One region of the Geobacillus sp. FSL W8-0026 genome, then DNA from elsewhere that is predicted to be linked to it. Evidence: a T-box and tRNA genes for the amino acid it is inferred to sense, from the RefSeq annotation. Region 1 holds a T-box; the other holds one or more tRNA genes.
What was found. The T-box of region 1 lies ahead of alaS (alanine--tRNA ligase). A T-box ahead of a tRNA ligase gene usually reads a tRNA of that ligase, here a tRNA-Ala.
Positions count from the first base shown of each region.

Region 1 (10,962 bases):
TTTCCTCTTCGTACGAAGCAAGCACCGCTGCCGTTTTGGCGACCATCGTTTCAATGATCTCAGAAAGCGGCGGTTTTTTGTCAGCGAATACATAGGTGGCTGGAAATAAATAACCTTCCAGCGGATAACGAACGTTCGGATGGAATACGTCTTTCGTTATGACACGCGGATACTTTTTCATTAACTGCTCGATGTACGCGCGGTCGTTCAGCTGCTTCATGACGTCTTCTTTTTTGTATCCCGTTCGCGCGGCGATGAGATCGGCAATCTGTACAAGCTGCGACCCTTCGGGGATCGTCAATTTCAAGCCGACTTTCAACGATTTCCCCGTTTGCAGCAGCGCTATGATGCGCGTCATCGGCATGGCCCGCGTCAGTTCGTACTCTCCGGCTTGAAACCCGGACTCGCGTTTCCAACGGACATAAAGCCGAAACACGCTAGCGCTTCGAATGAGCCGTTTTTGTTCGAGCCGCTCTGCGATTTCTGTCGCCGATGAACCGACAGGAATCGAGACATGAACCGGAGTGTGATCATGAGGATCGACCGGTTTGAGCGCCAAGCGAATATATAGAAAGCTGCCGGCACTGATCAACACAACCAGCGCCAGCAAAACGCTGCCTGCGATCAACATCCGTTTTCGCCCACGCCGCCCCTCGTTCCCTGTCCAATGCTTTTCCCCCATAGCGCACCTCCTTTCCCGTCCATCGGTCATATTATACTACAAGTTTTTGCATCTCTCGCCCTTTTTTCCGACAAAAAAGCGGCCGCCTTTAGGCAGCCGCTTCGGATCATTCCTCTTCATCTTCTTGTTCAGCACAAAACGTGTTCCACACTTCTTCGATCATATCCCACTCTTCTTCCGTTTCAATCGGAAGCAGTTCCCCTTCTTGATTTTCGTCAGCAGGGATAAACGCCGACACGTGCACTTCCGTTTCGCCGTTTTCATCTTCCGCTTCCTTGCTGACCGGATAGTAAAACACGTACGATTTCCCGAAATCGTCGGATTCAAACGTAAACAAAATTTCACAGAGCTGTTCGTTGCCTTGTTCGTCGACAACGGTAATATGGCGGTCTCCATGTTCCATTGTGATTGGCCTCCCCTTCATCGTTTCCTATCCAAGTACGATTGCAAAATGACAGCCGCCGCCATTTTGTCGATCACTTTCCGCCGTTTTTTCCGGCTCACATCGGCAGCGATCAGCATCCGTTCGGCGGCCATCGTCGACAGCCGTTCGTCCCAAAGCACGACCGGCAAAGAAAACTCCTCGCGCAGCTTGGCGGCGAACCGCTCGCTCGCTTCGGCGCGCGGTCCGAGCGTGCCGTTCATGTTTTTCGGCCAGCCGACAACGATCGCATCGACGCCATATTCGGCGATGATGGCGCGCAGCCGCTTTAAGCCGTAGTCGCCGCGCTCTTCGTCGATGGCGATCGTCTCCAAGGCTTGAGCCGTCCAGCCAAGCTCGTCGCTGATCGCCACGCCGAGCGTTTTCGTGCCGAGATCCAATCCTAACGTTCGCATCGGTCAGTCCTTTCGTTGCCCCTGTAAATAGAATTTCACCAATTCCTCGATTAATTCGTCGCGCTCGATTTTGCGGATGAGGGCGCGCGCGTCGTTATGGCGCGGGATGTAAGCCGGATCGCCGGACAACAAGTAGCCGACAATTTGGTTGATCGGGTTGTAGCCTTTTTCTTGCAAAGCCTCATACACCGTCAGCAGCACTTCGCGAACGTTCGTTTCAGCCGGCTCTTCCGGAAAATGAAACTGCATCGTTTGATCAAACGAGCTCACCGTCTCCACCTCGCTCTTGATTCGGGCCATTCCTCCATCTTACATCCATTGTACACGATCCGCGCCATTTAGGAAATGGATTTGACCCACGTTTCGACGTAATCAAGCGCTGCCCCGACTTTGTCCGCGTCCTTTCCTCCGGCCTGCGCCATATCCGGGCGTCCGCCACCCCCGCCGCCGCAGCGGGAAGCCACTTCTTTGACGAGCTTGCCGGCGTGATATCCTTTTTTCACTAAGTCATCGGTCACCGCAGCGATCAATTGGACTTTGCCGCCTTGCACCGCCGCCAACACGATGATTGCCGTGCCGAGTTTTTGCTTCAAATCGTCGGCCATCGCCCGCAATTGGTTCATGTCGTTCGCCTGCACTTTCGCCGCCAGCACCGGCACGCCGCCGACGTCTTTGACTTGGCGGGCGAGGTGCTCCGCTTCCATACGGGCAAGGCGAGCGGCAAGCGATTCGTTTTCGCGCTCGAGCTCTTTCAGTTCGGCAAACAGTCCGTCAAGACGGGCATTCAATTCTTTCGGGCTTGTTTTCAATTTTTGCGCCGCCTCTTGCAAAATGGCGAGCTGTTCGTTCATCAAACGGTACGCCGCCTCTCCGGTCACCGCTTCAATCCGGCGCGTGCCGGCGCCGATGCCGGATTCAGAGACGATTTTAAACAGCCCGATGGCCGCTGTATTCGGCACATGGCAGCCGCCGCACAGCTCGAGGCTGTAGTCGCCGACCTTGACGACGCGGACAATGTCGCCGTATTTTTCGCCAAACAGCGCCATCGCGCCCATCGCTTTCGCTTCCTCAAGCGGTTTATAGAAAATGTCAACTGGGGTACTCTTCCAAATTTGTTCATTGACGATCGCCTCGATGCGCTCGAGCTCGTCCGGCTTCACTTGGCCAAAATGGGTGAAGTCAAAGCGCAGCCGATCCGGAGCGACGAGCGACCCCGCTTGGTTGACATGGCGGCCGAGCACGTCTTTGAGCGCCTGATGGAGCAAATGGGTCGCCGTATGGTTTTTCACGATGCGCGCCCGCTTCGCCTCATCAACGCGCGCCGTATAGCGGGCTCCTTTTTTTACCGCGCCGCGCTCGACGACAATCGAGTGAAGGTGCTGGCCGTTCGGCGCTTTTTGCACATCTTTGACGACCGCTCTCCCGGTCTCGCTTTCAAATACGCCTTGGTCGGCGACTTGACCGCCGCTTTCGGCGTAAAACGGCGTCACATCGACGATGATCTGCGCCTCTTCACCGGCTTTCACTTTCTCGACAAGCCGTCCGTCTTTAACGATGGCGAGGACCGTCGACGAGGCAACAAGCTCATCGTAGCCGACAAACCGGCTTTCGTCTTTCAAATCGCCGAGCACGCCGCCTTGCACTTGCATCGAATCGACGTCTTGGCGAGCGGCGCGGGCCCGTTCGCGCTGGCGCTCCATCTCGCGCTCAAAACCGGCGTGATCGACCGTCATGCCTGCCTCGGCGGCGTACTCTTCCGTCAGCTCGAGCGGGAAGCCGTACGTATCATACAAGCGAAACGCCTCTTCCCCCGGAAGGACGGTGCTTCCTTGCGCTTTCGCCTTTTCGATCACTTCCGCCAAGATGGCGAGCCCCTCATGAAGCGTTTCGTGGAACCGCTCTTCTTCCGTGCGGATGACGCGAGCGATAAAATCGGCTTTTTCTTTCACTTCCGGATAGTAGTCGTGCATAATTTCGCCGACAACCGGCACGAGCTCGTACATAAACGGGCGGTCAATGCCGATTTGTTTCGCGTAGCGCACCGCGCGGCGGAGCAAGCGGCGCAATACATAGCCGCGCCCTTCGTTCGACGGCAGCGCCCCGTCGCCAATCGCAAACGTCACGGCGCGAATATGGTCGGCGATCACCTTAAAGGCGACGTCTTTGTCCGGATCGTCGCCATACCGCTCGCCGGCGATTCGTTCGGTAGCGCGGATGATCGGCAAGAACAAGTCGGTTTCAAAGTTCGTCGGCACGTCCTGCAAAATCGAGCACATCCGCTCCAACCCCATGCCGGTATCGATGTTTTTCTTCGGCAGCGGCGTGTACGTGCCGTCCGGGTTATGGTTGAACTGGGAAAACACTAAGTTCCATACTTCCAAATAGCGGTCGTTTTCCCCGCCCGGGTACAGCTCCGGATCGTTCGGATCGTTGCCGAACGCCTCGCCGCGGTCGTAAAAAATTTCCGTGTTCGGACCGCTCGGGCCTTCGCCGATGTCCCAGAAGTTTCCTTCGAGACGGATGATCCGTTCTTCCGGCAGTCCGATTTCGTTATGCCAAATGTTGTACGCTTCCTCGTCCTCCGGATGGACGGTGACGGACAGCCGTTCCGGATCAAAGCCAATCCACTTTTCGCTCGTTAAAAACTCCCACGCCCAGTGGATCGCTTCCCGCTTGAAGTAATCACCGATCGAAAAGTTGCCGAGCATTTCAAAAAACGTATGGTGGCGCGCCGTTTTCCCGACGTTTTCGATGTCGTTGGTGCGGATCGATTTTTGCGCATTGCAAATGCGCGGGTTGTCCGGGATGATGCGGCCGTCAAAGTATTTTTTCAGCGTCGCGACGCCGCTGTTGATCCATAACAGCGATGGGTCGTCGACCGGAATAAGCGAGGCGCTCGGTTCAACCGCGTGGCCTTTTTCTTGGAAAAACTGCAAAAACATGCGCCGCACTTCGGCAGATGTCAGCTTTTTCATGATGATCCTCCCCTTTCGCCTTTTTATATAAAAAAACTCCCATCCCCTGCAGGGACGAGAGTTGTGCTCGCGGTACCACCCTGTTTATGGGCGAAAAACGCCCATCACCTCTTTGGCCGTAACGCAGCCTTGCGTCAGGTTTTGCCTGCGCTCCGGATTAGCCTTCTGTTGCCCTTCATCTGGAATTTCTTTCAGCCGCGGAAATTCCTCTCTGTGCGCGAGCCCGCGCGTTAAGATGGACTGCAACATACTCGATCCGTCATCGCGTTATGTATTCGCTTTTACATTGAAAAATTATAGACAAGCACCGCTCGTTTGTCAATGCAAGGCATAGCGCTCCTTCCAGTGGACGATGGCCACTTTCAGCACCGCCGCCGTCGGAACGGCGAGGATGAGGCCGAGCACGCCGGCGAGCTCACCGCCGGCAAACAGCGCGAGCATAATGACAAGCGGATGCATGTGCACGCTTTTGCCGACGATCAGCGGCGACAACACGTTGCCTTCTAAAAACTGCAAAGCGAAAATGATGACCAGCACCACCAAGACCATTTTGAGCGATACGGTCGCCGCTAAAATGGCGGCCGGAATGGCGCCGATCAGCGGCCCGAAATACGGGATGATATTCGTCATCCCGATGATGAGCCCAAGCAAAAGCGGATAGTCCATGCCGGCAAGCCACAATCCGAGCGCCGCGGCCGAACCGATCGCCGCGCAGACAAAGAGCTGGCCGCGGATGTAACCGCCGAGCGACTCGTCAACGTCTTGTAAAAACGCCAGCCCCGGTTCGCGCCACCGCTTTGGCGTCAAATACCAAACGGCTTTTTTCAGCACCTCAACGTCCTTGAGCATGTAAAACACAATAAACGGGATCAGCACGAACGTCGCCGCCGAGCTGATCAGCGATTTCATGGCGCGAATCGCCATCTCGACCGCCGAGGCGGCCGCCCGCTCCAGCTCAGCGAGCATCGTTTCCACCCGCGTATGCACTTCCATCGGCCATGTCGATGTTTCATCGTGAATGTGGCGCACCCATTGGCGATATGTATTCATCAGCGAGGGCAGCTGTTCGTCCAACGCGCGCAGCTGGGCGATCAAAACCGGAATGCCGCGGTACAAGCCGTAGCCGACCGAGCCAAAAAACAGCAAATAAATGAGCAAAATGGCAAGCGCCCGCGGCACCCCTTTGCCATGAAGATATTCAACGAGCGGGTGCAGCAAATACGTGATAAACGCCGCCAGCAAAAACGGCGTCAACACCGTGGCGACAAAATCGATCACCGGCCACCAAACGCTTTTCATCCGGACGATTAAATAGACGATCGCCGTCACCAACAGCCATTTGCCGATGCGGAAGAACGACTGCCATTGTTGCTCCCCCATCACCACACCTCCTACCGTTTAGTGTAGGGGATGCGGGCGGGAATATGCCTTTAGCGCTTTGGCACTATTTGACAATCACAAAGCACCGCCCCCGCGCAAGGCGAGGGCGGCAACGCCGTCAGCGGATCGCCTGCATCAAGCGGCGGCGCATTTTTCGCATCGTGCGCCCGTTCATCCAGTTGTTGCGCTGGGCCAACTGATACGCGGCGACACCCAACCCGACAGCCAACAGCGATGTCATCGTCCGGTTCATGACTGTCCCCCCTAAAGTTGAATCGTGCGCTCATAATCGTCGAACAAATCATCAAGAGAGCTTAACGTCCCGTCCTCCTCCACTTGATGGACATGGATGACTCCTTTCGAGACGGAAAGCTCGATGAAACAATCCCAGCAATAATATTGGTTGACGCCGATTTTTCCTAAATTTTTCCGTTTGCAGTTCGGGCAAATGAGCACCGACAGCCACTCTCCTTACTTTGTTGTGTCCACCATCACAACCCCTTCTTTCGCCGTGAACGGGGCAAGCGGCATTCGCTTCTTTCCTTCTGTCAAATCGGAAAAAAATCCCTCACTGATCTCGTATCCATCAATTCTGCCCCATTGCCCGTCGAAATATACGTCATCTAACAATCCGATCGTCGTCCCGTCGGCGGCGACAACCATGTTGCCGGCGATGCCTCGTTCACCGTAAAGAGAGTGGCCGCTGTCAGAGGAAGGCAAGGGCTGGAAACTTCGCGCGTCGTCGATGAGCATTCGATCGTTTTGCAGCGCTCGCACGGCCGCAAGCGGCAAATAGCGGCGGCGGCCAAACAAGCCGCGCTGTTCGGCAACAAACCCTTGCACCGTGCCGTGGCTGGTAAACCAAACATCCGCGATCGTTCCGACGTTTTTCCCTGTCGCTTGTTCGTAAATGGGAAGACCTTTCATGTCGGAAAACGTTCGCATCGCTCTCCCACCTTTCCAGCCACCTTTAGCTTGACTCATCGCTCATAAAGTCATACGGCGTAACGTTTTCCATTCCGACGTTCGCATCCTCAAGCGGCAGTTCGACCTCGACAACCGGCGCCATCGCCGCCGTCAGTTTTTCCGCCAGCGCCGTCCGCCGCGCCCCGTCGCTCTGCTTGGCGACGCCGGCCCGAAACGCTTCCTCTTCGCCGCATAAAATCAAAAATTGTTTGCTTCTCGTCACCGCCGTATACAGCAAGTTCCGCTTCAACATCCGATAGTAGCTTTTCACGACGGGCAAAATGACGATAGGGAATTCGCTTCCTTGCGCTTTATGCACAGAGCAGCAGTACGCATGGGTGATTTGCGACAGCTCTTGCCGGGTGTAGGTCACTTCCACGCCGTCAAACGAGACAACGAGCAAGTCTTGCTTGTCGGTGTTCTCTTTCGCGTAAAAAATGGCAACGACTTCGCCGATATCGCCGTTAAACACGTTGTCTTCCGGCTGATTGACGAGCTGAAGCACCTTGTCGCCGACGCGGTACACCACCTCGCCGGCCGCCAGTTCCCGCTTCCCGGCGGATGGCGGATTGAAGAGCTCTTGAAGCGCTTTGTTGAGCCGATCAATGCCGGCCGGGCCTCGGTACATCGGGGCGAGCACTTGAATATCTTTGACCGAAAAGCCTTTTTTTCGCGCATTGTCCGCGATTTGCCGGACGACATCCACGACTTGGCCGGCGCGGCAGCGAATGAACGAGCGATCCGCCTTTGGCGCAGTCAAATCGGGCGGCACGGCGCCGCGCTTTACCTCATGAGCGAGCTCGATGATCGACGATCCTTCCGCCTGACGGTACACATCTGTCAGCCGCACCGAAGGAACGACGCCGGACTCGAGCAAATCTTTCAGCACTTGGCCGGGCCCGACGGATGGCAGCTGGTCTTCATCGCCGACCAGCACGACTTGCATGCCGTTTGGCACCGCTTTGAACAGCTGATTAGCCAGCCATGTGTCGACCATCGACATTTCATCGATGACAAGCAGCTTGCCGGCAAGCGGTTCATGTTCATCGCGGCTGAACCCTTCCACTCCGTTCCAACCGAGCAGCCGATGAATCGTCGCCGCCGGCAGGCCAGTCGCCTCGCTCATCCGCTTGGCCGCCCGTCCGGTCGGAGCGGCGAGCACGACCGGGAACGGCTCACCTTGCTGGTAGCGGGCCGGATCTAACGATAAGCCGTTAAGAGCGGCGAACAGCTCGACAATCCCTTTGATGACCGTTGTTTTTCCCGTGCCCGGACCGCCGGTTAAAATGAACAACGGGGAGGAAAGCGCCCGCTGAATCGCCTCTTTTTGCTGGGGCGCGTACTGCATGCCAAGCCGCTCTTCAAGCGCCCCGAGCGCCAGCAAAAACTCCGATTCCGCAAACGGCACCGCCGTTTGCCGGAGCAGCCGCTTGACGTTGGAAACGATGCCTTTTTCGGCAAAGTAAAGCGACGGGAGATAACAACGGCCTTGCTCAACGACCAGTTTTCCTTCTTCACTCAACATCAGCAGCGTCCGTTGAATGGCTTGTCCGTCGACCGCCCCGCTCGGCCGGCCATCCAGCAGTTCAGCAATGCGGCCGACCAGCTCTTCCTCGGCCATGTACACATGCCCTTCCTGCAGGCAAACTTGCTCGAGGACAAACAAGGAAGCGGCGCGCAGCCGAGCCGGGTGGCTTCCGGAAATGCCGAGCTGCCGCCCAAGCTCATCGGCGCGACCGAACCCGATCCCCTCAATGTCTTCGACGAGCTGGTACGGATTGGCTTGGATGATTTCGATCGCTTCCTCGCCGTACGCTTGGTAAATTTTCATGGCCAGCTGGGGGCCGAAGCCGAGCTGAGCGAGGGTGATCATCGTCTGCTCAAGCCCTTCGTGGGCGCGGAGCGTTTCATACAGCTGCTTGGCCTTTTGTTTGGACAGTTTCGGAATGCGCTCGAGCGCCGCTGGATCGCGCAAAATCACGGCAATCGCCTGCTCGCCGAGCGCTTCGGCGATGGCCGCAGCCGTTTTTTTGCCGATCCCTTTAAACAAACCGCTTGATAAATACTGAATGATTCCTTCTTTCGTGTTGGGAAGCTGTTTGCGGAACTGGCTCGCCGCATACTGGCGGCCAAAGCGCGGATGATGGCGGAATTGACCATAAAACACATAAACGTCTCCCTCGCTGATCCGCGGGAAATGGCCGGTGACGATCACTTCCTCTTCAACCGGCGCTTCGTTCGTTTCCTCAACGCGAATGCGGACAACGGTGTAAAGCGTTTCTTCGTTATGGAAAATGACGGATATGCACGTTCCTTTAATAAAGGTGCACCCCTCAATGGCCAGCGTTTGCTGCTCTTGCAACAGCGATCCCCTGCCTTTACGGCGAAAGCCGCTTTTCCATCATTTTCTTTCCATACCCCGCCAGCACGTGGTCTGGCTTCGCCTCCAACGCGGCGGCGAACCAATCGCGGGCGGCAGCCGGCTCGTCCTTGTTCGCATAAATGACCCCTAAATTGTAGCAGGCGTCGGCATGGTGCGGCTTTAGCGCCAACGTTTTTTCAAAGCAACGCTTCGCCTCGTCAACATAGTCGAGCGCCGCCAAACAAAGGCCGAGCTGAAAGAACGCTTCGGCATCCCCTTCGTTCAATTCGGCGGCCCGCTGCAAATACGGAAGAGCGAGCCGCGGCATCTCGAGCCGCCATAGCGACATGCCGAGCATAAAATGCGTGTCGGCGTCATCGAGCCCCAGCCCGAGGGCCCGTTCAAACATGTCTTTCGCCTCGGCAAACCGCCCGCGCTGATAGTGGAGCGTGCCGATGCCATAGTAAGCGGCCGCGGCCCGTTCATCGCGACAAAGCGCCTGCTGGAAGAAAGCGAGCGCTTTCTCCTCTTCGCCGGCGGCGGCCAGCACGGTGCCGACGTTGATGTAGCCGGTCGGGTCGTCCGGGCGATCGTCCACCGCTTTGGAAAAGCAGCGGAGCGCTTCTTCGTACTCCCCGGCGCGCAAATGCGCAAGCCCTTGTTCATTCCAATCCGCCACCGCTCATCCCTCCTGACTATAGTTTAGCACATACGTTCGTTTTTTTCGAGCAATTGCAAAAACACCCCAACCCCAAGCCGGGTTAGGGCTTTCACCGCCGGTGCGGCAGCTTAGCGGTCAGCCGACATACCAAAGCTTTTCACCGTTGCGGAACACTTCATCGATCGTGCCGCCGCCAAGGCACTCCTCGCCGTTGTAGAACACGACCGCCTGCCCCGGCGTCACCGCCCGCGCCGGCGCATCAAACACGACTTCCGCCTTGCCGTCTGAAAGCGGGTGAACCGTCACGCCGACATCGGGCTGACGATAGCGGAACTTCGCCGTGCAGCGGAACGGCGCTTCCGGCTTGCGGTCAGACACCCAGTTGACATCGACCGCTTTTAGCGAGGTCGAATACAAATAGTCGTTTTCAAATCCTTGGGCGACATACAGCACGTTTTCGCGCACATTTTTGCCGACGACAAACCACGGTTCGCCGCTGCCGCCAATACCAAGGCCGTGGCGCTGGCCGATCGTGTAATACATCACCCCGTCATGCCGCCCTTTCACTTCGCCGTCGAGCGTTTTCATCACTCCCGGCTGGGCCGGCAAATAATGGCTCAAAAATTCTTTGAAATCACGTTCGCCGATAAAACAAATGCCGGTGCTGTCTTTTTTCCCAGCGGTAGCCAGCCCGGCTTCTTTCGCGATCCGGCGCACGTCCGCTTTGTGCAAGTGGCCGATCGGAAACATCACGTTTGACAGTTGGGCTTGGCCGAGCTGGTTCAAAAAATACGTTTGGTCTTTGTTCGGGTCAGCTCCACGGAGCATTTTATATTCGCCATCGCGAAACTCGACGCGGGCGTAATGGCCGGTGGCGACGTAATCGGCGCCGATCGACATGGCGTGTTCCAAAAACGCTTTGAATTTAATCTCCTTATTGCACATCACATCCGGGTTCGGGGTGCGCCCCGCTTTGTATTCGTTCAAAAAATACGTAAACACTTTGTCCCAATATTGCTTTTCAAAGTTGACTGCATAGTACGGGATGCCGATTTGGTTGCAGACGCGCACAACGTCTTCGTAATCCTCAGTCGCCGTG
Region 1 covers NZ_CP150194.1:1,088,239-1,099,200, reverse strand. The annotation lists gene mltG (endolytic transglycosylase MltG) at 1-682, opposite strand, end outside; gene NST29_RS05520 (DUF1292 domain-containing protein) at 789-1,085, opposite strand; gene ruvX (Holliday junction resolvase RuvX) at 1,103-1,519, opposite strand; gene NST29_RS05510 (IreB family regulatory phosphoprotein) at 1,523-1,789, opposite strand; gene alaS (alanine--tRNA ligase) at 1,858-4,494, opposite strand; T-box leader at 4,542-4,766, opposite strand; gene NST29_RS05500 (AI-2E family transporter) at 4,813-5,874, opposite strand; gene NST29_RS05495 (YrzQ family protein) at 5,993-6,127, opposite strand; gene NST29_RS05490 (hypothetical protein) at 6,139-6,330, opposite strand; gene NST29_RS05485 (PRC-barrel domain-containing protein) at 6,346-6,819, opposite strand; gene NST29_RS05480 (ATP-dependent RecD-like DNA helicase) at 6,845-9,202, opposite strand; gene NST29_RS05475 (tetratricopeptide repeat protein) at 9,219-9,881, opposite strand; gene mnmA (tRNA 2-thiouridine(34) synthase MnmA) at 9,999-10,962, opposite strand, start outside.

Region 2 (10,962 bases), 410 kb from region 1:
GAAAGCGTGGTTTGAAGCGCATGATCCTCATCATCGGCCGCTCTGGGTGGTGGAAGATGGCGGCGAGATTTGCGCCTGGCTCAGCTTCCAGTCGTTTTATGGCCGCCCGGCGTACCGCCATACGGCCGAAGTGAGCATTTATATTGCCGAATCACACCGCTGCCAAGGGTTGGGAACGAAGCTGCTCAAGCAAGCGGTCGACAAGGCGCCGGATTTGGAGATGAAGACGCTGCTCGGCTTTATTTTTGCCCATAATGAGCCAAGCTTGCGGTTGTTTGCCCGCTTCGGGTTTGAACGATGGGGCTATTTTCCGCGCGTTGCTGAGCTTGACGGCATCGAACGCGATTTGGTCATCGTCGGCAAGCGGCTTGTATAGAATCAATATAGACAGGGCAGTGATATACATGACGATGCAAAGAAAGAGGGAATGACATGAACGTGATGCCCATTCGACTGTTTACGATTCAAGACGGAGAAGGATTTGTCGCCGATGCGTTTCAATGCCCGGTGACCGGCAATTTGATTTACAAGTCATCCGGCACACCGTCGGTCATTGCCTACAGCGAACTGACCGATGAACAGATTGCGCGCTTGGAGCCATACGGCTTTCGTCGGCTCGAAGGGACACAAGGGCGGGCGGTGCATGAAGATGCTGCCGGCATTGAAGCGTTGCTTCCGAGGCAATGATTGACTTGGCTTTGTGGCGACGGGAGAAAAGGCATTTGGGTGAAAGGTGCGTTTTTGTAAAGCGGCGGAAGCTCATTGGGGGATGAATATCATCGCCCTCCAGCGCCGGGTTTTCACCAACATCAGGGAGATTCGTTTTCCAGCCAAAAAGGCCGACCCAAAAGGTTGCCTGCCTTCAAGATCGGCACAACCGATCGTGCGGCAGAAGCAGTCAGCACGTCAAAGAGGGGATCCCGATCCTTTTGGGACACCCTCTCTTTGTCATCTCCTCAGCTGGCGGACGAGCCAATACACCGCTACGGCTGCTGCCGCGCCAAGCAATGGATAAAGAAGCGGAAGGCCGGATCGCTCGAAAGCGGCCGTTTCTAGTTCGCGGCTAGGCGCACGATCAATTGGCTCCGTCTCGCTTTCGGTTTGCGGAGCTGTGTTCGTCGCCCCTTCCTGTTTTGTTTTCGAACGAGCCTGTTCATGTTTCGCGACAGACCGTTCACCGTACATGCCGATGCCGTTCCGTTTGGCTTCTTCAAGCGCCTTGCGGACGCGCGATTCATATTTGTAGCGGCCATAGTCGTAAAAATCTTCAACGAGTCCGGCCTTGGCGAGGTCTTCTTGCAGCAGGCGGCCGTTGACCCATACCCAGGCGAGCAGACGATGATATCGGTCAAACAGCGTATTTCCGTCCGTTTCAAGCACCACCTTCCCTTTTTGCAGGCGGGAACACGTAAACCGGCTCGCCTCTTTGCCATACGGCTCGATTTCAATCGTGCTTTCCGGTGTGTCGATGAACAAAAAGCGTGTCGTGTATACGCGGCCATTGACACGAAACTTGGCGGTGTCCCCGTCGATGCATTGAGTTAATGTTGCTGCGTATGTGCGGCCGAGCCGCAGCGAAACAGCGTTATCCTTCCCGCCGAGCGCGTGTCCGTCTAAGTCGATGCGTTCCGGGGTGAGCTTCCGTTTGCATCGCTCGTTGCTGTTATAGGTTTGAATGAGCTTGACCAACTCCGCTTTTGTTTTCGCCTGTTTGGCTAATGCCGTTGGTTCATGCAGCACATATGTGCAATCGCTGTTGCGGAAATGCCCACCTAGTTCGTCCAATGAGCCCGGATGGGCAGACACGGAGTCGGGCCATACTATCATCAGGCAAAGCAACAGAATGGCGATTTGCTTCAACGCTCTCCCTCCGTTTCGGCAACATTCCAGCTCGGTCGCCATGAAAGCGCATGACGATCTTGCGCTTTGAACGTAGTCTCCAGCCGTTTCTGTGATGTTCAGCGTGAAATCTACCTTGCCAAACAAGGGTTTTCTCTGAATGGAGCTGTGACCTTCGCGACGGTTCAGCGTGCGCGGTGGAAGGCAAAATCGTCAAATACGGAAAAGCTCCATAGGCAGCGCGATCTGCCCTCCACCTGAGGATGAAAATCGGCGTCCGTTCGGCATTTTTGTAGAAGAGGCTGGTGATGTCATCGTGGATATGCCTTTACAATGAGAAAAATCTTGTTGTATCGGTCCTTCTTTCCGCACATTCTCCCATTGATGAAGGCGCTCAGCCGTTTTTCACCAGCCTTAGAAAGCTCCATGGACAACATTTTGCCCTCCACCCGGGGGTAAAAATGACCGCTTGCCGACGGGGGTTCACGAAAAAACCCATTGTTACAAGGATTTTACCATATTGCTTTCCGATAAAATAGGACGATATAGGGCAATTGTTGATGGAGTTCGTCGACCATTCGTCAACAACCGCCTCAAAACGGAAAAACCCTTGCTACGCAAGGGTTTTTTCGATGGAGCATACCGGGCTCGAACCGGTGACCTTCGCGCTGCCAGCACGACGCTCTCCCAACTGAGCTAATGCCCCAAACGAACATGGATGAATTGTCCATGCTCTATTATATCCAGATGACGGGTGGTTTGCAATCTTTTTTTATCAACCGCTTTCGATATCGACGTGGACAATGTCTTCGATGGAGCGAATGGCGTAATACAGTTCGGCAGTTGACCGCTTTTGATCGATGACAGCACGCAGCTTCAACAAATGTTCATTCTCCTCGACGTCTTTGATGCGTATCGTTTTAATATTGATTTCTTGTCGCTTTAAATGCTCGATCACTTTGGCAATGTTTTTTTCATCGGCAACGGTGATTTGCAGCATTACTTCTTTTTCACGCAGCTGCTTCGGTCCGAAAAAGTTGATTAAAAATGGAATCAGTTCAACGCTAACAATGAGCAGAGCGACACCAAAGGCCGATTCCCAATAGAAACCGGCGCCGACTGCCACGCCAATTCCTGCCGCCCCCCAGATAATGGCGGCTGTTGTCAGTCCAGTAATGCTGTCGTTGCCACGGCGTAAAATAACGCCCGCTCCTAAAAAACCGACGCCTGATACGATTTGTGCGGCCAAGCGAAGCGGATCCATTGTGATATGGTCTTTAAGCGGGAAGACATACGCCGATTCGATCGAAACGATCGTCAATAGGCAGCTTGAAATCGAAATGACCAAACACGTTTTCAAGCCGACTGGTTTTCGCTTCAACTCCCGTTCCAGTCCGATGATCATGCCAAGAATGGCCGAAATCCCTAATTTAAGGAATGGATCAAACATCATTCGTTCTCCCCCCGTTCGTGATATAATGTAGGAAAATGGTTGGCAAGGAGATGGAATCGTGAAACCGCCAAGCCATACCCAAGCCTATGCTGCCTTGTTGGTTGGAGCGCTCGCCGTCTCAACGTCCGCTGTGTTTGTCAAGTGGTCGCAGGCGCCGTCCGCGGTCATCGCCTTTTATCGGCTGTTTTTCGCTGTCATCATCATGACACCGTTCTTTTTTCGCCGCATCACCGAACTCAAGCACATCTCCCGGCGTGATGGGCTGTTTTCGGTTTGTTCGGGCGTGCTGTTGGCATTTCATTTTATTCTTTGGTTTGAATCGCTTGACTATACATCTGTTGCCAGCTCAGTCGTGCTCGTGACGTTGCAGCCGCTGTTTGCCTTCGCCGGAGGTGCGCTCTTTTTTCGCGAACGGCTGACCAGCGGCGCGGTCGGGAGCGCTGTTTTGGCCATTGTCGGAAGCCTTCTCATCAGCTGGGGCGATTTTCGCATCAGCGGTGCGGCGCTTTATGGAGATGTGTTGGCGCTGTCGGCCTGCGCAATGGTGACGGCTTATTGGCTGTTTGGTCAAGAGCTGCGCCAACGGCTGTCGTTGATGACATATACTTATCTTGTCTACGGCATCAGTGCTGCCACATTGTATGCGTATGCCGTCCTATCCGGTTTTTCCTTAACGGCATACCCACCGAGAGATTGGTTTTGTTTCCTCGGTTTGGCCATTATCCCGACATTGTTTGGCCATTCGGTGATGAACTGGGCGGTCAAGTGGGTGAGCGCTTCAACGGTATCAATGGCCATCTTGTTTGAGCCTGTCGGAGCTTCCGTTTTGGCTTACTGGCTGTTTGGTGAATCCATCCGTCCTTTGCAGTGGATCGGCGGTATTTTTATTTTAACAGGAATCGGGCTGTATTTGTGGGAGAAAAACGAAAAAGGGACGCTAACGGCGCAAGAAGGCGGCCGACCCTAGCGTCCCAGCGATAAACGACGAGCGGAGCGGAAAGCGGAATCCGTCCAGCGGTCGGGAAAACTGGGATAAATAAGCGAAGTTGACCTGCGTAATTTCAGAAAGAAGATAAGCCGATTTGGTTGCCCCTCGTTTTCGTTTTCGATTTAGAGCGGCAATGATACCGTCTTCTGTTTGAATGCCGATGCCGTGTCCGTAAAACAAACCGTCTCCTAAGTAAATCGTGTTCTCTCCCTGCCATTGCGGTGTCGCTGGATCGAATTCTGGATTTTTGAAGTAAAGGCAGTCTCCGGGAAGAAAATGTTTGCTCTTTTTCGTTTGAATACCAAGGTCTCGATCCGTATGCCAATCATACAGAAGCAAGCGGTCAAACAGGCGATCAAACGCGGATGTGTCAATGGTGTCGAGCACCGCTTTGTAAAAGACGATCACGATGGCTGTCGCGCATTCAAAAGCGTACAGTTCGCTGTTGATGAAAATGTCGCCAATCGCTTTTGAAGGAGGAACGCCCGGCCGCAGCTGAAACCCACCCCGCTCATCTCGTTCCCAAAATTGGCTGTTGCAGCGGGAAAAGCGGAAGATCGCAAACCGCGCTCGGCTTTTTGCTAAATCCACGGCTGCTTGAACAATGCGGGCGCGCAATGCAATTTCAAAGCGAAGCTGCTGTTCATTCGGGTACGTATAGAGGACGGGGGAAGAAACAAGCGCATCAGCGATTCGCTGTTCAGCGGGCGGAAGGGACAAGGAATCGGTAACACCGATGCTAGCCGGTGACGACAAAATGCGGATCATAAGGAAAAGACCTCCTTTGGTAATATGGTGGTACCTCAACCCTATCGGAAAAATATATGCATAGGACACTGTGATCATGACGCGATATGTCAGTGTATTGAAACAAGAAAGGCGTTTATGTCAAAATTTGAACTTTGGGGAGTGTCAATTCACGGCGGTAAACAGATCATTCTTTAAACAAGAATGAGCAACTATGTTTTTGCATGGGGAACTTGGCGGAGAAAAAAGTATTTCAAAAAAGAAAAAAAGGTATTGCATTTTGTGGGTGAAGATGATATATTAAATAGCGTCGCTGATCAACTGTGTAATTTCGAAATGGTAAAACAGCGAAAAGCAGTTGACAACAAAAAGATGTGATGCTAATATAAAGAGGCTGCTTACACAACGTTGATTATCGCAACAAATTTGTGGTTGCAGCTGTTCATCTCGTTCCTTGAAAACTGAACGAAACGAAGCGCAACGAAAAGCGGAGGCCGCTTGCCTATCGGCGAAACGCGCTGGAGGGCCTGCGAGGAGGCTATCGCCGCCGCAGCAGGACCGAAGCGTCGCGAGCCGATAGCGGCCGGAGCTAGACAATCCGAAAAGCGGAGGTCGCTTGACACGTTTGGTGTCGGCGCCGAAGCTTACAAAGCCAATCCACTTTCTTTTGGAGAGTTTGATCCTGGCTCAGGACGAACGCTGGCGGCGTGCCTAATACATGCAAGTCGAGCGGACCGAATCGGAGCTTGCTCTGGTTGGGTCAGCGGCGGACGGGTGAGTAACACGTGGGCAACCTGCCCGCAAGACCGGGATAACTCCGGGAAACCGGAGCTAATACCGGATAACACCGAAGACCGCATGGTCTTTGGTTGAAAGGCGGCCTTTGGCTGTCACTTGCGGATGGGCCCGCGGCGCATTAGCTAGTTGGTGAGGTAACGGCTCACCAAGGCGACGATGCGTAGCCGGCCTGAGAGGGTGACCGGCCACACTGGGACTGAGACACGGCCCAGACTCCTACGGGAGGCAGCAGTAGGGAATCTTCCGCAATGGGCGAAAGCCTGACGGAGCGACGCCGCGTGAGCGAAGAAGGCCTTCGGGTCGTAAAGCTCTGTTGTGAGGGACGAAGGAGCGCCGTTTGAACAAGGCGGCGCGGTGACGGTACCTCACGAGAAAGCCCCGGCTAACTACGTGCCAGCAGCCGCGGTAATACGTAGGGGGCGAGCGTTGTCCGGAATTATTGGGCGTAAAGCGCGCGCAGGCGGCTTCTTAAGTCTGATGTGAAAGCCCACGGCTCAACCGTGGAGGGTCATTGGAAACTGGGGAGCTTGAGTGCAGGAGAGGGGAGCGGAATTCCACGTGTAGCGGTGAAATGCGTAGAGATGTGGAGGAACACCAGTGGCGAAGGCGGCTCTCTGGCCTGTAACTGACGCTGAGGCGCGAAAGCGTGGGGAGCAAACAGGATTAGATACCCTGGTAGTCCACGCCGTAAACGATGAGTGCTAAGTGTTAGAGGGGTCACACCCTTTAGTGCTGCAGCTAACGCGATAAGCACTCCGCCTGGGGAGTACGGCCGCAAGGCTGAAACTCAAAGGAATTGACGGGGGCCCGCACAAGCGGTGGAGCATGTGGTTTAATTCGAAGCAACGCGAAGAACCTTACCAGGTCTTGACATCCCCTGACAACCCAAGAGATTGGGCGTTCCCCCTTCGGGGGGACAGGGTGACAGGTGGTGCATGGTTGTCGTCAGCTCGTGTCGTGAGATGTTGGGTTAAGTCCCGCAACGAGCGCAACCCTCGCCTCTCGTTGCCAGCATTCAGTTGGGCACTCTAGAGGGACTGCCGGCGACAAGTCGGAGGAAGGTGGGGATGACGTCAAATCATCATGCCCCTTATGACCTGGGCTACACACGTGCTACAATGGGCGGTACAAAGGGCAGCGAACCCGCGAGGGGGAGCGAATCCCAAAAAGCCGCTCTCAGTTCGGATTGCAGGCTGCAACTCGCCTGCATGAAGCCGGAATCGCTAGTAATCGCGGATCAGCATGCCGCGGTGAATACGTTCCCGGGCCTTGTACACACCGCCCGTCACACCACGAGAGCTTGCAACACCCGAAGTCGGTGCGGTAACCCTGACGGGAGCCAGCCGCCGAAGGTGGGGCAAGTGATTGGGGTGAAGTCGTAACAAGGTAGCCGTACCGGAAGGTGCGGCTGGATCACCTCCTTTCTAAGGGGAAAAACGAAGGCCGCCCGCCTATCGGCGAAACGCGCTGGAGGGCCTGCGAGGAGGCTATGCCGCCGCAGCAGGACCGAAGCGTCGCGAGCCGATGGCGGTCGGAGCTAGACAATACGAAAAGCGAAGGTCGCTAATGGCCAATCATTCACCAATCGCGCTTTCGTTTCGTTCAGTTTTGAAGGAATGAGAATTCCTTCCACTGCTTCGTTTGCGTCTGCGTCTACAAGTGAATCCAGAGAAGCTAGATTCCTCGACGCAAACCAGCGAAGAAGCAAGCTCAATGGAGCGACTTCGTTCCTTGAAAACTAGATAACCGATACACAAAAGGAAGAAGCCGAGACGCTGTAGGTTAAGCTAGAAAGGGCGCACGGTGGATGCCTTGGCACTAGGAGCCGATGAAGGACGGGGCAAACGCCGAAACGCTCCGGGGAGCTGTAAGCAAGCGTCGATCCGGAGATGTCCGAATGGGGGAACCCACTGTCCGTAATGGGGCAGTATCCATGCCTGAATCCATAGGGCATGGAGGGCACACCCGGGGAACTGAAACATCTTAGTACCCGGAGGAGAAGAAAGCAAACGCGATTCCCTGAGTAGCGGCGAGCGAAACGGGAACAGCCCAAACCAAGAGGCGAGTCCTCTTGGGGTTGTAGGACCGCTCATAGGGGAGTGAGAAAGGAACGGGGTAGACGAACCGGTCTGGAACGGCCGGCCAGAGAAGGTGAGAGCCCTGTAGTCGAAACTTCGTTCCCTCCCGAGCGGCTCCTGAGTACGGCGGGACACGGGAAATCCCGTCGGAAGCAGGGAGGACCATCTCCCAAGGCTAAATACTCCCTAGTGACCGATAGTGAACCAGTACCGTGAGGGAAAGGTGAAAAGCACCCCGGAAGGGGAGTGAAAGAGAACCTGAAACCGTGTGCCTACAAGTAGTCAGAGCCCGTTCATGGGTGATGGCGTGCCTTTTGTAGAATGAACCGGCGAGTGACGATGGCGTGCGAGGTTAAGCCGGGAAGGCGGAGCCGCAGCGAAAGCGAGTCTGAACAGGGCGTGAAGTACGTCGTCGTCGACCCGAAACCAGGTGATCTACCCATGTCCAGGGTGAAGGCCGGGTAACACCGGCTGGAGGCCCGAACCCACGCACGTTGAAAAGTGCGGGGATGAGGTGTGGGTAGGGGTGAAATGCCAATCGAACTTGGAGATAGCTGGTTCTCCCCGAAATAGCTTTCGGGCTAGCCTCGGGTGTAAGAGTCTTGGAGGTAGAGCACTGATTGGGCTAGGGGCCCTCATCGGGTTACCGAACCCAGTCAAACTCCGAATGCCAACGACTTATGCCCGGGAGTCAGACTGCGAGTGATAAGATCCGTGGTCGAGAGGGAAACAGCCCAGATCGCCAGCTAAGGCCCCCAAGTGCACGTTCAGTGGAAAAGGATGTGGAGTTGCGAAGACAACCAGGATGTTGGCTTAGAAGCAGCCACCATTTAAAGAGTGCGTAATAGCTCACTGGTCGAGTGACTCTGCGCCGAAAATGTACCGGGGCTAAACGTGCCGCCGAAGCTGCGGGATGACCGTTGGTCATCGGTAGGGGAGCGTTCTAAGGGCAGAGAAGCCAGACCGGAAGGACTGGTGGAGCGCTTAGAAGTGAGAATGCCGGTATGAGTAGCGAAAACAGAGGTGAGAATCCTCTGCGCCGAAAGCCTAAGGGTTCCTGAGGAAGGTTCGTCCGCTCAGGGTTAGTCGGGACCTAAGCCGAGGCCGAAAGGCGTAGGTGATGGGCAACAGGTGGAGATTCCTGTACCACCTCCTTCCCGTTGGAGCGATGGGGGGACGCAGGAGGATAGGGCGAGCAGGCGGCTGGAAGAGCCTGTCCAAGCAGTGAGGCTGGCCAGTAGGCAAATCCGCTGGCCGGAAGGCCAAGCTGTGATGGCGACGGAGTCATCCGGAAGTCCCCGATTTCACACTGCCAAGAAAAGCCTCTAGCGAGGGAAGAGGTGCCCGTACCGCAAACCGACACAGGTAGGCGAGGAGAGAATCCTAAGGCGCGCGGGAGAACTCTCGTTAAGGAACTCGGCAAAATGACCCCGTAACTTCGGGAGAAGGGGTGCTCTTTCGGGTGAAGAGCCTGGAAGAGCCGCAGTGAAAAGGCCCAAGCGACTGTTTATCAAAAACACAGGTCTCTGCGAAGCCGAAAGGCGACGTATAGGGGCTGACACCTGCCCGGTGCTGGAAGGTTAAGGGGAGCGCTGAGCGGAAGCGAAGGTGCGAACCGAAGCCCCAGTAAACGGCGGCCGTAACTATAACGGTCCTAAGGTAGCGAAATTCCTTGTCGGGTAAGTTCCGACCCGCACGAAAGGTGTAACGACTTGGGCGCTGTCTCAACGAGAGACCCGGTGAAATTATACTACCTGTGAAGATGCAGGTTTCCCGCGACAGGACGGAAAGACCCCGTGGAGCTTTACTGCAGCCTGATATGGAATTTTGGTATCGCTTGTACAGGATAGGTGGGAGCCTGAGAAGCCGGAGCGCCAGCTTCGGTGGAGGCGCCGGTGGGATACCACCCTGGCGGTATTGAAATTCTAACCCGCACCCCTTAGCGGGGTGGGAGACAGTGTCAGGTGGGCAGTTTGACTGGGGCGGTCGCCTCCCAAAAGGTAACGGAGGCGCCCAAAGGTTCCCTCAGAATGGTTGGAAATCATTCGGAGAGTGCAAAGGCACAAGGGAGCTTGACTGCGAGACGGACAGGTCGAGCAGGGACGAAAGTCGGGCTTAGTGATCCGGTGGTTCCGCATGGAAGGGCCATCGCTCAACGGATAAAAGCTACCCCGGGGATAACAGGCTGATCTCCCCCAAGAGTCCACATCGACGGGGAGGTTTGGCACCTCGATGTCGGCTCATCGCATCCTGGGGCTGTAGTCGGTCCCAAGGGTTGGGCTGTTCGCCCATTAAAGCGGTACGCGAGCTGGGTTCAGAACGTCGTGAGACAGTTCGGTCCCTATCCGTCGCGGGCGTAGGAAATTTGCGAGGAGCTGTCCTTAGTACGAGAGGACCGGGATGGACGCACCGCTGGTGTACCAGTTGTCCCGCCAGGGGCACCGCTGGGTAGCTATGTGCGGACGGGATAAGCGCTGAAAGCATCTAAGCGTGAAGCCCCCCTCAAGATGAGATTTCCCATCGCGTTAGGCGAGTAAGATCCCTCGAAGATGACGAGGTCGATAGGTCCGAGGTGGAAGCGTGGCGACACGTGGAGCTGACGGATACTAATCGATCGAGGGCTTAACCTAAAGGGAAAAGCGCAGGCCGCCCGCTGATCGGCGAAACGCGCTGGAGGGCCTGCGAGGAGGCTATGCCGCCACAGCAGGACCGAAGCGTCGCGAGCCGATGGCGGCCGGAGCTAGACAGTACGAAGCGCGGCTTCTTCCGACGGTTATCTAGTTTTGAAGGAATGAAAAAGGCCTTGACAGCTCATCACGAATCATTATAATAATAAATGTCTAAAGCGATATCTCTCAGTAATGGCTCAGCGATGGGCAGTTACGTGGTCAAATCACACTTTGATAAGGATATTATTATGATTCCGCAGTAGCTCAGTGGTAGAGCAATCGGCTGTTAACCGATTGGTCGCAGGTTCGAATCCTGCCTGCGGAGCCATCGTGGAGAGCTGTCCGAGTGGTCGAAGGAGCACGATTGGAAATCGTGTAGGCGTGAATAGC
Region 2 covers NZ_CP150194.1:679,004-689,965, forward strand. The annotation lists gene NST29_RS03460 (GNAT family N-acetyltransferase) at 1-376, shown strand, start outside; gene NST29_RS03465 (hypothetical protein) at 433-687, shown strand; gene NST29_RS03470 (thermonuclease family protein) at 949-1,860, opposite strand; tRNA gene NST29_RS03475 (tRNA-Ala) at 2,473-2,545, opposite strand; gene NST29_RS03480 (MgtC/SapB family protein) at 2,615-3,292, opposite strand; gene NST29_RS03485 (DMT family transporter) at 3,351-4,259, shown strand; gene NST29_RS03490 (protein-glutamine gamma-glutamyltransferase) at 4,230-5,048, opposite strand; rRNA gene NST29_RS03495 (16S ribosomal RNA) at 5,692-7,249, shown strand; rRNA gene NST29_RS03500 (23S ribosomal RNA) at 7,606-10,533, shown strand; tRNA gene NST29_RS03505 (tRNA-Asn) at 10,826-10,900, shown strand; tRNA gene NST29_RS03510 (tRNA-Ser) at 10,905-10,962, shown strand, end outside.
Region 2: it encodes a tRNA-Ala, which carries the amino acid that the T-box ahead of alaS (alanine--tRNA ligase) is inferred to sense. The anticodon was not compared.